Regions from separate parts of the Mesorhizobium sp. M0802 genome, predicted to be linked through region 3. Evidence: predicted binding sites of a transcription regulator. Region 3 holds the regulator's gene; each other region holds the start of a gene.
The links. Region 3 encodes PhoB, which activates phosphate uptake and scavenging genes when phosphate is short. Its sites were predicted from a motif close to TGTCATNNANCTGTCAT; they were not measured.

Region 1: a site for PhoB is predicted at 2,610-2,626, ahead of NKI10_RS13745 (RNA degradosome polyphosphate kinase). Genes of this name have one in related genera too.
Region 2: a site for PhoB is predicted at 1,550-1,566, ahead of NKI10_RS07865 (esterase-like activity of phytase family protein). Genes of this name have one in related genera too.

What each region holds. Positions count from the first base shown of each region.
Region 1 is NZ_JAMYOY010000008.1:78,080-82,259, reverse strand. Features, by position in the region: gene ppx (exopolyphosphatase) at 1-264, opposite strand, end outside; gene NKI10_RS13745 (RNA degradosome polyphosphate kinase) at 261-2,456, opposite strand; gene NKI10_RS13740 (zinc-finger domain-containing protein) at 2,689-2,934, shown strand; gene NKI10_RS13735 (FAD-dependent monooxygenase) at 2,954-4,180, shown strand, end outside.
Region 2 is NZ_JAMYOY010000003.1:401,570-405,749, forward strand. Features, by position in the region: gene NKI10_RS07855 (LacI family DNA-binding transcriptional regulator) at 77-1,102, shown strand; partial or broken gene NKI10_RS07860 (ferritin family protein) at 1,130-1,443, opposite strand; gene NKI10_RS07865 (esterase-like activity of phytase family protein) at 1,668-3,143, shown strand; gene NKI10_RS07870 (L,D-transpeptidase) at 3,222-4,016, opposite strand.
Region 3 is NZ_JAMYOY010000004.1:324,516-328,695, reverse strand. Features, by position in the region: gene NKI10_RS09710 (ROK family protein) at 1-1,121, shown strand, start outside; gene phoB (phosphate regulon transcriptional regulator PhoB) at 1,152-1,841, opposite strand; gene phoU (phosphate signaling complex protein PhoU) at 1,858-2,562, opposite strand; gene pstB (phosphate ABC transporter ATP-binding protein PstB) at 2,604-3,428, opposite strand; gene pstA (phosphate ABC transporter permease PstA) at 3,446-4,180, opposite strand, start outside.

The DNA.
Region 1 (4,180 bases), on a different contig from region 3:
CACAAACATGTGCTCCGCACCCGCCTGGTCGGAGAGCGCGCGGAAACGGCGGAACTCCTCCATCGAGCGCGTCACCGCCTCGGGGTCGAGCTTGCCGGTCGAAACGATGCCGCGGCCGAGGCCGGCCAGCATCTTTTCGTTGAACAGCAAGGTCGGCGAGCGCGCCAACCCTTCATAGACGACAAGGCGGATCGAGTTCGAGCCGATGTCGATGATGGACAGCGGCCGGCGATCCTGCAGCCGGCCTTGGGACGTTGAAATCATGAGCCGCTGTTCTTCTTGCGACGCTTGAACTGCGCGATGCGCTTGGGCGCATGCGACTTCAGCGCGTCACCCCGTCCCGACAGGCTCGGATTGGTCATGAAATATTCCTGCGCGTTGAACGGTTCCTCACCCTCATCCAGCACGACGCGCCGGGAGGTTCCGTCAGCCAATACGTCGAAACTTTGCTGGTTGTCCATGATGTTGCCCAGCATGATCTGGCCAAGGATCTGTTCATGCACCGTCGGATTGGTGATCGGCACCATGGTCTCGACGCGGCGGTCGAGATTGCGTGGCATCAAGTCGGCCGAGGCGATGTAGACGATCGCCTCGTCCGACGGCAGCCCATGGCCGTTGCCGAAGCAGTAGATGCGGCTGTGTTCGAGGAAGCGGCCGACGATCGACTTGACCCTGATGTTTTCCGACAGGCCGGGCACCTGCGGCCGCAGGCAGCAGATGCCGCGCACGACGAGATCGATCTCGACGCCGGCATGGCTGGCGTCATAGAGCGCGTCGATGATGTTGGGATCGACGAGCGCGTTCATCTTCATCCAGATGCGCGCCGGACGGCCAGCCAGCGCGTAGGCGACCTCGTCGGCAATGTGCTTGAGGATACGGCTGCGCAGCGTAAACGGCGAGATGGCGATCCGCATCTCATCGGTCGGCTCGGCATAGCCGGTGATGAAGTTGAACAGCTGGGCGACATCGCGCGCGATCGTCGGATCGGTGGTGAAGAAGGACAGGTCGGTGTAGATGCGAGCGGTCACCGGATGGTAGTTGCCGGTGCCGAGATGCACATAGTTGCGCAGCTTGCCGTCCTCGCGCCGCACTACTAGCGACATTTTCGCATGGGTTTTGAGTTCGAGGAAGCCGAACACGACCTGAACGCCGGCGCGTTCGAGGTCGCGCGCCCAGCGGATGTTGGCTTCCTCGTCGAAGCGCGCCTTGAGCTCGACCAGGGCGGTTACCGACTTGCCGGCCTCGGCCGCGTCGACCAAGGCGCGCACGATCGGGCTGTCGTTGGAGGTGCGGTAGAGCGTCTGCTTGATCGCCACCACCTCGGGGTCGGCCATCGCCTGGCGCAGGAATTGGACCACCACGTCGAAGGATTCATAGGGGTGGTGGACGACGATGTCCTTCTCGCGGATGGCCGCGAAACAGTCGCCGCCATGCTCGCGGATGCGCTCGGGAAAGCGTGGATTGTAGGGGGTGAACTTCAGGTCGTCGCGTGGCACGGCGACGATCTCGGAAATCTGGCTGAGCGCCAGCGGGCCGGTCAGAACGCTGATGCGGCTCGAAGAGACGCCAAGCTCGCCGGCGACGAACTCGCGCAATTCGCCGGGCATCGACTTGTCGAATTCGATGCGGATGACCGAACCGCGGCGGCGCCGCTTCAGCGCCGTCTCGAACAGGCGCACGAGATCTTCCGACTCTTCCTCGACCTCGATATCGCTGTCCCGGATGATGCGGAAGGTGCCGGAACCCTTGACCTCATAGCCGGGGAACAGCTTGCCGATATAGAGGCCGACAGCCTCCTCCAACGGAATGAAGCGAACGTGCTGCTTGCGGTCGGGCAGACGGATGAAGCGCTTCAGCGCCACCGGCAGGCGCAGAAGCGCGCTCATCTCCTCGCCATTCTTGCGATGGCGCAATTGCAGCGCCATCGAGAAGCCGAGATTGGGAATGAACGGAAACGGATGCGCCGGGTCGATCGACAGTGGAGTCAGCACCGGGAAAACCTGGTCCTGGAAATGGTCTTCCAGCCAGACTTTTTCATCCTTGGTCAGTGCATCGCGGGTGATGCTCTCAATGCCTTCCTTGTTGAGCAGCAACATCAGCGCCGAAAGGCTATTCTGCTGGTCCTCCTGCAGCCGCTCGACCTCGCGCAGCAATTGTTCCAGCTGCTGCTCCGGCGTGCGGCCGTCGGGGCTCTTGAGCGCAATGCCTTCGCGCACCTGGCCGGCAAGGCCGGCGACGCGGACCATGAAGAATTCATCGAGATTGGCGGCCGAAATCGACAGGAAACGGACGCGTTCGAGCAGCGGATGGTGCTCGTTCTGCGATTCCTCGAGCACACGCCGGTTGAACTGCAGCCAGGAGAACTCACGGTTGACGAACCTATCGGGGTTGCCGCCCTCGGGGCTCGCCACCTCGACATTGATGAATTCGCTCTGCACCGGCTTCAGTTCGTTCATGGTTCCTGCTCTTCCCCGCCAACCGTCCCTTGGAGCGCCGCTGGACGTGCCATGCCTCTAACACGCTTTTGTGACGCATGACCCTTCGGCGAAAACCATTCCGATTTCAGGGACATGCACTAACCGGCTCACCGTATCCTCTGACAGGCTTTTGCGACAGTTTCATTTCATCGATCTTGCAAACAGGCCTGTTATGTTCCAGATGCTTTTCGACGAGATCAAGGAGACGACGATGGCAGGCGGTTCCATTCCCCACTTCCAGAACGATGCGGGCCATCCGGCAATCGACATCGGCGTCAAGGAATTCATGTGCACCGGCGCCAACCCGCCCTTCGACCACCCACATGTGTTTCTCGACATGGGCGACGACGATGAAAAGGTCTGCCCCTATTGCTCGACGCTCTACCGCTATTCGGCGAAGCTGAGGGCGACTGAAACGCTGCCGGCTGGTTGCCTTTATATCGACCAGGCCGCCTGATCCTTCCGCGACAAGCCCGATGGAAGACATCAGGTCCCGGCAGGTCATAATCGCCGGGGCCGGCATCGCCGGGCTGACCGCTGCCCTTGCCTTCGCCGGACGGGGTTATTCGGTAAAGCTTATCGAACAGGCACAGCACCTAGAAGCGGCCGGCGCCGGCATCCAGCTTTCGCCCAATGCGACGTGCATCCTTGGAAAGCTCGGCGTTCTCGACCGGCTGCTGCCGGCAGCCTCGCGGCCCGAAGCGGTGGTGCTGAAGGATGCAGCGACGCTGCGTGAACTGGGGCGGGTGCCGCTTGGGCAAGCCGCCGAAGAGCGCTGGCAGGCGCCTTATGTCGTCGCCCACCGCGCAGATCTGCAGGCAGCGCTGCTGGCGCAAATGGCCGAACGGCCGCAGATTGAGCTCGTCACCGGCGCCCGCGTGACCCGCATCGCCCTCAATGCGCAGGATGTTGCCGTGGTCGCCGAAGTGGACGGCCGCGAGATCGAGGCAGGCGCCAAACTCCTGATCGGCGCCGACGGCGTATGGTCGGCGGTCAGGGCGCAACTCGCAGGCGAGGACTTCGTCAAAAGCCGTTTTTCGGGCGAACTCGCCTGGCGAGTCACGATCGCGGCCGAGAGCGCCGCCGGCGAAGCCTTTGCCGCGATCGGCGCCGCCGACTGCGTCACCACGTTCCTGCATCCAGGCTTCCACATGGTCGCCTATCCCGTCAGCAAAGGCCGGGCCTTCAATCTCGCGGCCTTCACCAAGGGTGAGCGCATGGCCGAAGGTTGGTCGGGCCATGCCGATCCCGCGATCCTCACGGCTGCCCTGCGCGGCACCGCGCCGGGCCTGACGAAGCTTGTGGCACTGGCCGGCCCATGGACGGCCTTTCCGATCCACACCGTCGAACAACAGCGGTGGACAAGCCCGCAGGGCATCGCGCTGATCGGCGACGCCGCGCACGCGATGACGCCGTTTGCGGCGCAAGGTGCCGCGATGGCGATCGAGGATGCCATCACGCTTGCCGACGCTATCGCCGATTTCCCTGGCGATCTGCCCAGAAGTTTTCAAATCTGGGAAAATCTTCGGCGGCCGCGTGTCGCCAAGGCCGCGCGTCGTGGGGCCGTAAACCGCCTCGCCTGGCATGCTGCCGGCCCGGTGGCGATCGCCCGCAATCTGTTCCTGGCCATGCGCTCGCCCGACAAGCTCGCCGCCGACCTCGACTGGCTCTATGGATGGCGAGCGGACGCTCGGCAGTCTAGA
Region 2 (4,180 bases), on a different contig from region 3:
CTGCCCGCGAAAATCATCCCGAAGCCTTGGCCTGAGCGGCAGCCGGTGCTAGCCAAGGGTCGGGGGAGAGAAGTCCTTGGCGTCCAGCATCCATGACCTCGCGCGTCACCTGAACATTTCGATCGGCACCGTGTCGCGGGCGCTGAACGGCCGCGCCGACGTCAATGCCGACACCCGCCAGCGCGTGCTCGCCGCCGCCAAGCAGCTGAACTATTCACCCAACCAGTCCGGCCGCAGCCTGCGGCAAGGCGCCACCCATTCGATCGCCTTCATGCTGCAACCGCATCCGGGGGACCAGCAATATGGCGAACCGTTCTTCATCCCGTTCCTGATCGGTCTGCAAGGCCGGCTTGCCGAGTATGGCCTGGATCTGATGGTCGTCATGGGTGAGCCCGGTCAATATCAGCAGGACAGGCTGCGCCGAGTGGTTGAGACGCGCCGGGCCGACGCGGTCGTGTTGGCCAACACACGGCGGGAAGACGATCGGATCGACTATCTCAGCAAGGCCGGCTTTCCCTTCGCCACGCTTGGCCGAAGTCAATCCGGCGACGACACCTATCCTTCGCTCGATATCGATTTCGAGAGGGCGGGTGATGAAGCCGTCGACCGGCTGGTCGCGCGCGGCCACCGCCGCATTGCCGCCATCCGCCCTTCGCTTGATCTCAACTTCGGCTACCTGTTCCTCGACGGCTACCGCAAGGCGCTGAAGCGGCATGGTATCGAAGTCGACCCCGGCCTGATCGCCGACGGCTTCATCAACGAGGCCGGAGGCTACCAGGTGACGCCGCGCGTGATGCTCTCCAAGGACCGGCCCACAGCCATCATCTTCAACAATGACGCAATGGCGCTCGGCGGCTGCAAAGCACTGGCCGAGATGGGCATCAGGCCCGGCCACGACATCGCGGTGATCGTCATCGTCGACACGCCGCTCTGCCGTTATTTCTCGCCGGCGCTGACCGCCTTCCGTCCGTCGCTGGAGCCGATGGGCCGGCGGCTGGCCGAAATGCTGCTGGCCTCGCTTCCCGCCTTTGCCGGCCCGGAAGGTCCGCGCATCATCCGCGAAGTCTGGCCGCTGGAGCTGATCGCCCGCGACAGCGATTGATCCGCCGCGGAGGAAGGCCGGCGGGCCTCAATCCACCTTCTTCTCGCCCCGCTCGCCGCCTTGACGATGTCGCCGGTGGTGAACAGGATTTCCTTCAGTTCCGTGCGCCAGTCTTTCTTCTGGCGCAGCAGGAATTCCAGATCCATGCCGAAATGCTTGAACTCCTCGCCTTGCGCGTTCTTCATGATCGCCTTGGCCTGAGGGTCTTTCTCGACCGACATGCGCTGTTCGTACCAGCTGATCGCCTCGGCCTCTTCGATCAACGAGGTGATCATGCGGGCAAAGGTCCGCACCTCCTGCGTCAGTTCTTCCGGTGGCTCGTGATACTGATCGAAACCCATTTATCCCTCCTGGGCCCGGGGCTCGACCGGCCATCGCAGGCGACGCTTGGGCTCGCGTGCAACGGATCAGGCTGGAAAATGGTTCCGGAGCGCGTGCGACACGGTCTGTCACGCAACTATCATCTTCGCGTCCTAGACCGCTCATCGGTGGGCGCGGCATCGTCGATTGCGGCGGCTTCGTCATCCGGCCGTTCCGGCCCGTTCCGTCACAAAGAGGTTATCCCATGAAAAATCTGCACCGAACCGTGTCGCTCGGCGCCGCATTGGCGCTGTTTAGCGCCCTGACCCCTGCCCTTGCCGACAGCACCGCCACCGTTGGCGGCTTCGTCAACAAGGGCCTGGTCGGCGTCGGCCGCATTCCGGCCGATCAGAAGGACAAGTTCGGCGAGACCTTCGGCTCCGGCTCCGGCATGTCGATCGACGCCGCAAGCTGGACCCATGGCGCGGATGGCTACAAGGGTTCGCTGTGGCTGCTGCCGGATCGCGGCTACAATGTCGTCGGCACCACCGACTACCGGCCGCGGCTCAACACTATTCGCATCGAGTTCACGCCGACCGCACTGGGCGCCACGCCCACCGCCGGCCAGGAAAGGACCGGCGTCAAGGCGACGCTAGCCGATTCCCTGCTGCTCACCGACGACAAGGGCGCAGACGCCACCGGTCTCGATCCGCTCAACGGCTTGCGCGCGGCCAATGGCGACCTGCCGATCCTGCCCGAGGCCAATGGCAAGCTGGCGCTCGACAATGAGGCGATCGCGCGGCTGCCCGACGGCACCATGTTCATCTCTGACGAATACGGCCCCAACATCTACCGCTTCTCGGCCGACGGCCATCTGTTGTCGGCAACGCAGCCGCCCGCCGCTTTGGTGCCGATGCGCAAGGGCGCGCCGAACTTCGCCTCCGACAATCCGGGCCCCGGTGCAGCCGAACCCGATCCGAAGGATCCCGAAACCGGCCGCCAGAACAATCAAGGCCTCGAAGGCATGGCGCTGACGCCGGACGGCAAGTCGCTGATCACTGTGCTGCAGTCGGCGCCCCGCCAGGATGGCGGCGATTCGCCCGCGACGCGCCAGAACACCCGCGCGCTGGTCTACGACGCCTCCGACCCGGCCCATCTCAAGCTGGTGCATGAATATGCCGTGCCGCTGCCGGTGTTCAAGGACGCCAAGGACAAGACCAAGGTCGCCGCGCAGAGCGAAATCGTGGCGCTGTCCGACAAGACCTTCCTGATGCTGGCGCGCGACAGCGGAAACGGCCAGGGGGTGAAGGGCGATACTTCGCTGCTGCGCCAGATTTTCGTCGTCGACGTCTCTGGCGCCACCGACATTGCCGGCGGCGCCTTCGATGCCGCCGACAAGCCGCTGGCGCCCAAGGGCGTGCTCGACCCCTCGGTGACCCCGGCCAAGCTGACGCCGTTCATTGACATCAACGACAACAAGGAACTCGGCCGTTTCGGCCTGCATGACGGCAAGCCGAACGACAAGAACAATCTCTCGGAGAAGTGGGAAGCAATGTCTGTGGTCAGCCTGCTCGATCCGGCGCTGCCCGACGACTATTTCCTGTTCGTCGGCAACGATAACGACTTTCTCACCCAAGACGGTTTTCAGGTCGGCGCGCCCTACAAGGCCGATGACGGCGCCGATGTCGACACCATGTTCCTGGTCTATCAGGTCACGCTTCCGGGCCTCGCCAACAAGTAGCCGTATACGGAAAGGCGGACGCGCCCGGCGCGGCCGCCTCTAACCGTTTGTCGGCGATCAGCGATGCCGTGAAGGCACCTATTTCAAAATCTCCGCATCCCTTGGCACGCCGGCATCGATCGGCTCGGCGGTCCGGCTCGACACAGCCATGATCTTGCCCGCGGCCGACAGGTTCGGGCGCACATAGACCTGGGCTACGCCGTTGACCCGGCTGTAGAGGTCGATGATGTCCTGGTTCATGAAGCGCACGCAGCCTGACGACGCGTTCTTGCCGATGGAATCCCATTCCGGCGTGCCGTGCAGCCGGTACATCGTGTCCTTGCCGTCGCGGAACAGATAGAGCGCGCGCGCACCGAGCGGGCTCTGCGGTCCGGGCGGCATGCCGTCCTTGTATTTCGCCAGTTCCGGCCGGCGCTGGATCATTTCGGGCGGCGGCGTCCACACCGGCCATTTCTTGCGCGCCTGGATCACGGCGCTGCCGGTCCAGCCAAACCCGGCCTTGCCGAGGCTGACGCCATAGCGCATTGCCTTGCCGCCGTCGCGCACCAGATAGAGAAAATGCTCGGATGTATCGACGACGATCGTGCCGGGTTTTTCGCCGGTCGGATCGTCCACGATCTGGCGCACGAATTTCGGATCGAGCTTGGCGACGGGGATTGCCGGCAATGAAAAGCCCTCATCGACGCGCGCCGAATACATGGTGGCGGCATCGCCGAAAGCGGGCTCGGGTGCGGGTGCCGGCGCCGGCGTCGGCGGTACTGCCACATCAGTGGTTGTGCAGGCCGAAAGTGCCAAGGCAGCGGCACCCAAAGCGGATGCTCCCAGAAACGCGCGCCTATTCAGGCGCTCGGAAAATAATGGATTGTCGGACATGATCCCCCCGGTTTGCGGCCCCTCGCGGCGATGACCCATAGCCCATTACGCAAGCTTTGAGAACCTGATCGCCTCAGCCGCGTTAAGCGTGATGTTCCGATGCCGCATCGACCTTGTCCGTTAAATCGGCGATCATTGCCGGGCGGACTTTGAGATGAACCTTC
Region 3 (4,180 bases):
TCAGCCACTCGACCATATCGGCAATCTCGTCTGATCTGATTCAAGAAGGCATCCTGATTGAAGGCAAACCTGGCGAGACCGGCGCACTGAAACGCGGCCGGCCGCAGGTCGGCCTTGGCCTCAATCCGGAAGCGGCGGCGGTGATGACCGTGGTGCTGTCGCTGAACTTCCTCTCCGTCACCGTCATCGACTATGCCGGCCAGGTGGTCGCGGAAGAACAGCGCCGGCTCGACACGCTGACCATGCCGCGCGACGAACTGATCGGCGAATGCGTAGCAATCGTCCGGCGGCGTCTCGAGGACCCGGACCTGGACGTCCAGAGCATCGCCCGCATTGCCATGGGCATCCAGGGCATCACCGATTCGCAGGCGCGGGCCATGCTGTGGTCGCCAATCACGCCACTGACCGACATTGCCTTCGCCGACATGTTGGAAGCGGAATTCGGCATTCCGGCCACCATGGAGAACGACTGCAATATGATGGCGGTGGCGCTGCAATGGCGCCAGCCCGAGCGCTACCGCGACAATTTTATCGCCATCCTCTTGTCGCACGGCATCGGCATGGGACTGGTGCTGAAAGGCGAACTGTTCACCGGCACCCATTCCTCGGGCGGCGAGTTCGGCCACATGATCCACCGTCCGGGCGGCGCGCTCTGCCGCTGCGGGCGGCGCGGCTGCGTCGAGGCCTATGCCGGAAACTACGCCATCTGGCGCAGCGCCAAAATGATGGGCGAGGATGCCGAGCCGGTCGATATCGGCGACGTTGATATGCGCGCACTCGCCGCGCGCGCCCGCGAAACCGACGGCCCGGAGCGCGAAGCCTATCGCAAGGCCGGCGAGGCGCTCGGCTTCGGCCTCGGCAGCCTGTTTGCGCTGATCGATCCGGCACCCGTCGCCATGGTCGGCGTCAGCGCCGCCGCCTTCGACTTGATCGAACCGGCATTGCGCGAAGCGATCGCCCAGACCGCCGGCGGCCAGCACTCGAAATCGATCTCCTTCGACACCGAGCCCAACGAGCTGCCGCTGATCCGCGAAGGCTGTGCCATGCGCGCGCTCGGCTTCGTCGATCAGGAGATTTTCGCGCCGGGCATTCAGGCCAAATCCGGCAAGCATGTCGCCTGAATGGCCGGCAACGGCGCGACGCGCAGCATCCTAGTCTTCCCTGATCGCGTAGCCGGCGCCGCGAATGGTACGGATGACATCCGGCATGCGGCCGTTGTTGACCGCTTTGCGTAAGCGCCCGACATGGACGTCGACGGTTCGCTCGTCGATATAGATCGTCTCGCCCCAGACATTGTCGAGCAGTTGGCTGCGCGAGAACACGCGGCCGGGATGGCGCATCATGAATTCGAGCAGCCGGAACTCGGTCGGTCCGAGCCTGATCTCGCTCTTCTTGCGGTAGACACGGTGCGACTCGCGGTCGAGCACGATGTCGCCGACCTTGAGCACGCTGGACAGCACTTCCGGCTTGGCCCGGCGCAGCAGCGCCTTCACGCGCGCCATGAACTCCGGCGTCGAGAATGGCTTGACCAGATAGTCGTCGGCGCCGGTGGACAGGCCGCGCACGCGATCGCTTTCCTCACCGCGCGCGGTCAGCATGATGATCGGCAGCCGCTCGGTTTCGGGCCGCACTCTAAGCCGCCGGCAGAGCTCGATGCCGGAGACAGCCGGCACCATCCAGTCGAGCACCAGGAGATCGGGCACGTTTTCCTGCAGGCGGATCTCGGCCTCGTCCCCGCGTGTCACCACCTCGACCTGATAGCCTTCGGATTCGAGGTTGTAGCGGAGGAGCACGCCTAGCGGCTCCTCGTCCTCCACGACCATGATGCGTGGCGCGATCATAGGCAGTTCACCCTCATCAGGCCGGCGTGGCCATCGCCGTCTCGTCCTGCTTCGGACGATTGGCGGGCAATTGCTGGCCCGTCAGCACATAATACGCATTTTCGGCGATGTTGGTGACATGATCGCCGATGCGCTCAAGATTCTTGGCGCAGAACAAGAGATGCGTGCAGGCGGTGATGTTGCGAGGGTCTTCCATCATGTAGGTCAAAAGCTCACGAAACACGGACGTGTATTTGACGTCGATGCGCTCGTCGTCATTCCTGAGTTTTGCAAGAGCTGCCGCATGGGTGGCGGCATATTCCTCGACGACGCCTTGCACCTGGATCAGCACCAGTTGCGCCATGGCATCGATGGAGTGCGAGAGGTCGCGCGGCGTGACGCTCAAGCCCACGGTGCCGACGCGTTTGGCGATGTTCTTGGCGAGATCGCCGATGCGCTCGAGGTCGCCCGCCATGCGGATCGAGCCGACCACGGCGCGCAGATCGTTGGCCATCGGCTGGCGCTTGGCGATCAGCGTGATGGCGCGGTCGTCCAGTTCGCGCTGGCGCGCATCCATGATGGCGTCGTCGGAAACGACACGCTGTGCCAGCGCATTGTCCGAATTGAGCAGCGCCCTGGTCGAGCCGCTGACCATCGAGCCGGCCAGATCGCCCATGTCGCGGATCAGCTTACTGATCTGCCCGAGCTCTTCATCGAAGGAGGCGACGGTATGTTCACCCATGATCTTGGTCCTCGTGCCTGAAAATTCACCCGCCGGACGGCTCAGCCGAAGCGGCCGGTAATGTAGTCCTGGGTGCGCTTGTCGTCGGGGTTGGTGAACATCTTGTCGGTGGCGCCCTCCTCGACGAGATAGCCGAGATGGAACATCGCCGTGCGCTGCGAGACGCGCGCCGCCTGCTGCATCGAATGGGTGACGATGACGATCGTGTAGTTCTGGCGCAGCTCGTCTATCAGCTCCTCGACACGGGCGGTGGCGATCGGATCGAGCGCCGAGCAGGGCTCGTCCATCAGGATCACCTCCGGCGACACGGCGATGGCGCGCGCGATGCACAGGCGCTGCTGCTGGCCGCCGGACAGGCCGGTGCCGGGCTCCTGCAGGCGGTCCTTGACCTCGTTCCAGATCGCCGCCTTCTTCAGGCTCTGCTCGACGATCTGGTCCATGTCGGACTTGCGCTTGGCCAGCCCATGGATGCGCGGGCCGTAGGCGACGTTCTCGTAGATGGACTTCGGGAACGGGTTGGGTTTCTGGAACACCATGCCGACGCGTGCGCGCAGTTCGACGACATCGATGTTCTTGTCGTAGATGTCGTCTTCATCGAGCGTGATCTTGCCGGTCACCCGCGCCGAATCGATGGTGTCGTTCATGCGGTTGAGGCAGCGCAAGAAGGTCGACTTGCCGCAGCCGGAGGGGCCGATCAGCGCCGTCACCTGGTTCTGGCGGACGTCGAGATTGACGTCGAACAACGCCTGCTTGTCGCCGTAGAACACGCCGACCTTGTCGCCGCGCATCTTGATGACTTCGTTCGACTTGGCGTTCATTTTGTCGCCCACTGCATTTTCAAGGGACTGTTCGGTCATGATGTTCATACCAAATTGCCTTTTTTCTACCAGCGCCGCTCGAACCGGCGCCGGAGCACGATCGCGGTGATGTTCATGGCCATGAGGAAGACGAGCAGGATGATGATGGCGCCGGACATGCGCTCGACAAAAGCGCGCTCAGCCTCGTTTGCCCACATATAGATCTGAACCGGCAGCGCGGTCGCCGGATCGAAAGGCGTCGTCGGATAATCGGCGACGAAAGCGACCATGCCGATCAAGAGCAGCGGTGCTGTCTCGCCGAGCGCACGCGCCAGGCCGATGATGGTGCCGGTAAGGATGCCTGGGGCGGCAAGCGGCAGGATGTGATGGAACACCATCTGCATCTTGGAGGCGCCGAGACCTAGGGCCGCCGAGCGGATCGACGGCGGCACCGCGGCGAGGGCGGCGCGCGTGGCGATGATTATGGTCGGCAATGTCATCAAGGTCAGCACCAGGCCGCCGACGAAGGAAGCCGAGCGCGGCATGCCGAGGAAGTTGATGAACACGGCAAGGCCAAGCAGACCGAAGACGATCGACGGCACCGCCGCGAGATTGTTGATGTTGACTTCGATCAGGTCCGTAAAGCGGTTCTTCTTGGCGAATTCCTCGAGATAGATCGAGGCGGCGACGCCGATCGGCAGCGCCAGCAACAGCACGATCACCATCATGTAGAACGAGCCGATGATGGCCACGCCCATGCCCGACGTTTCGGGCCGGCTGGAGGCGCCATAGGTGAACAGGCCGGTGTTGAAATGCTCGGC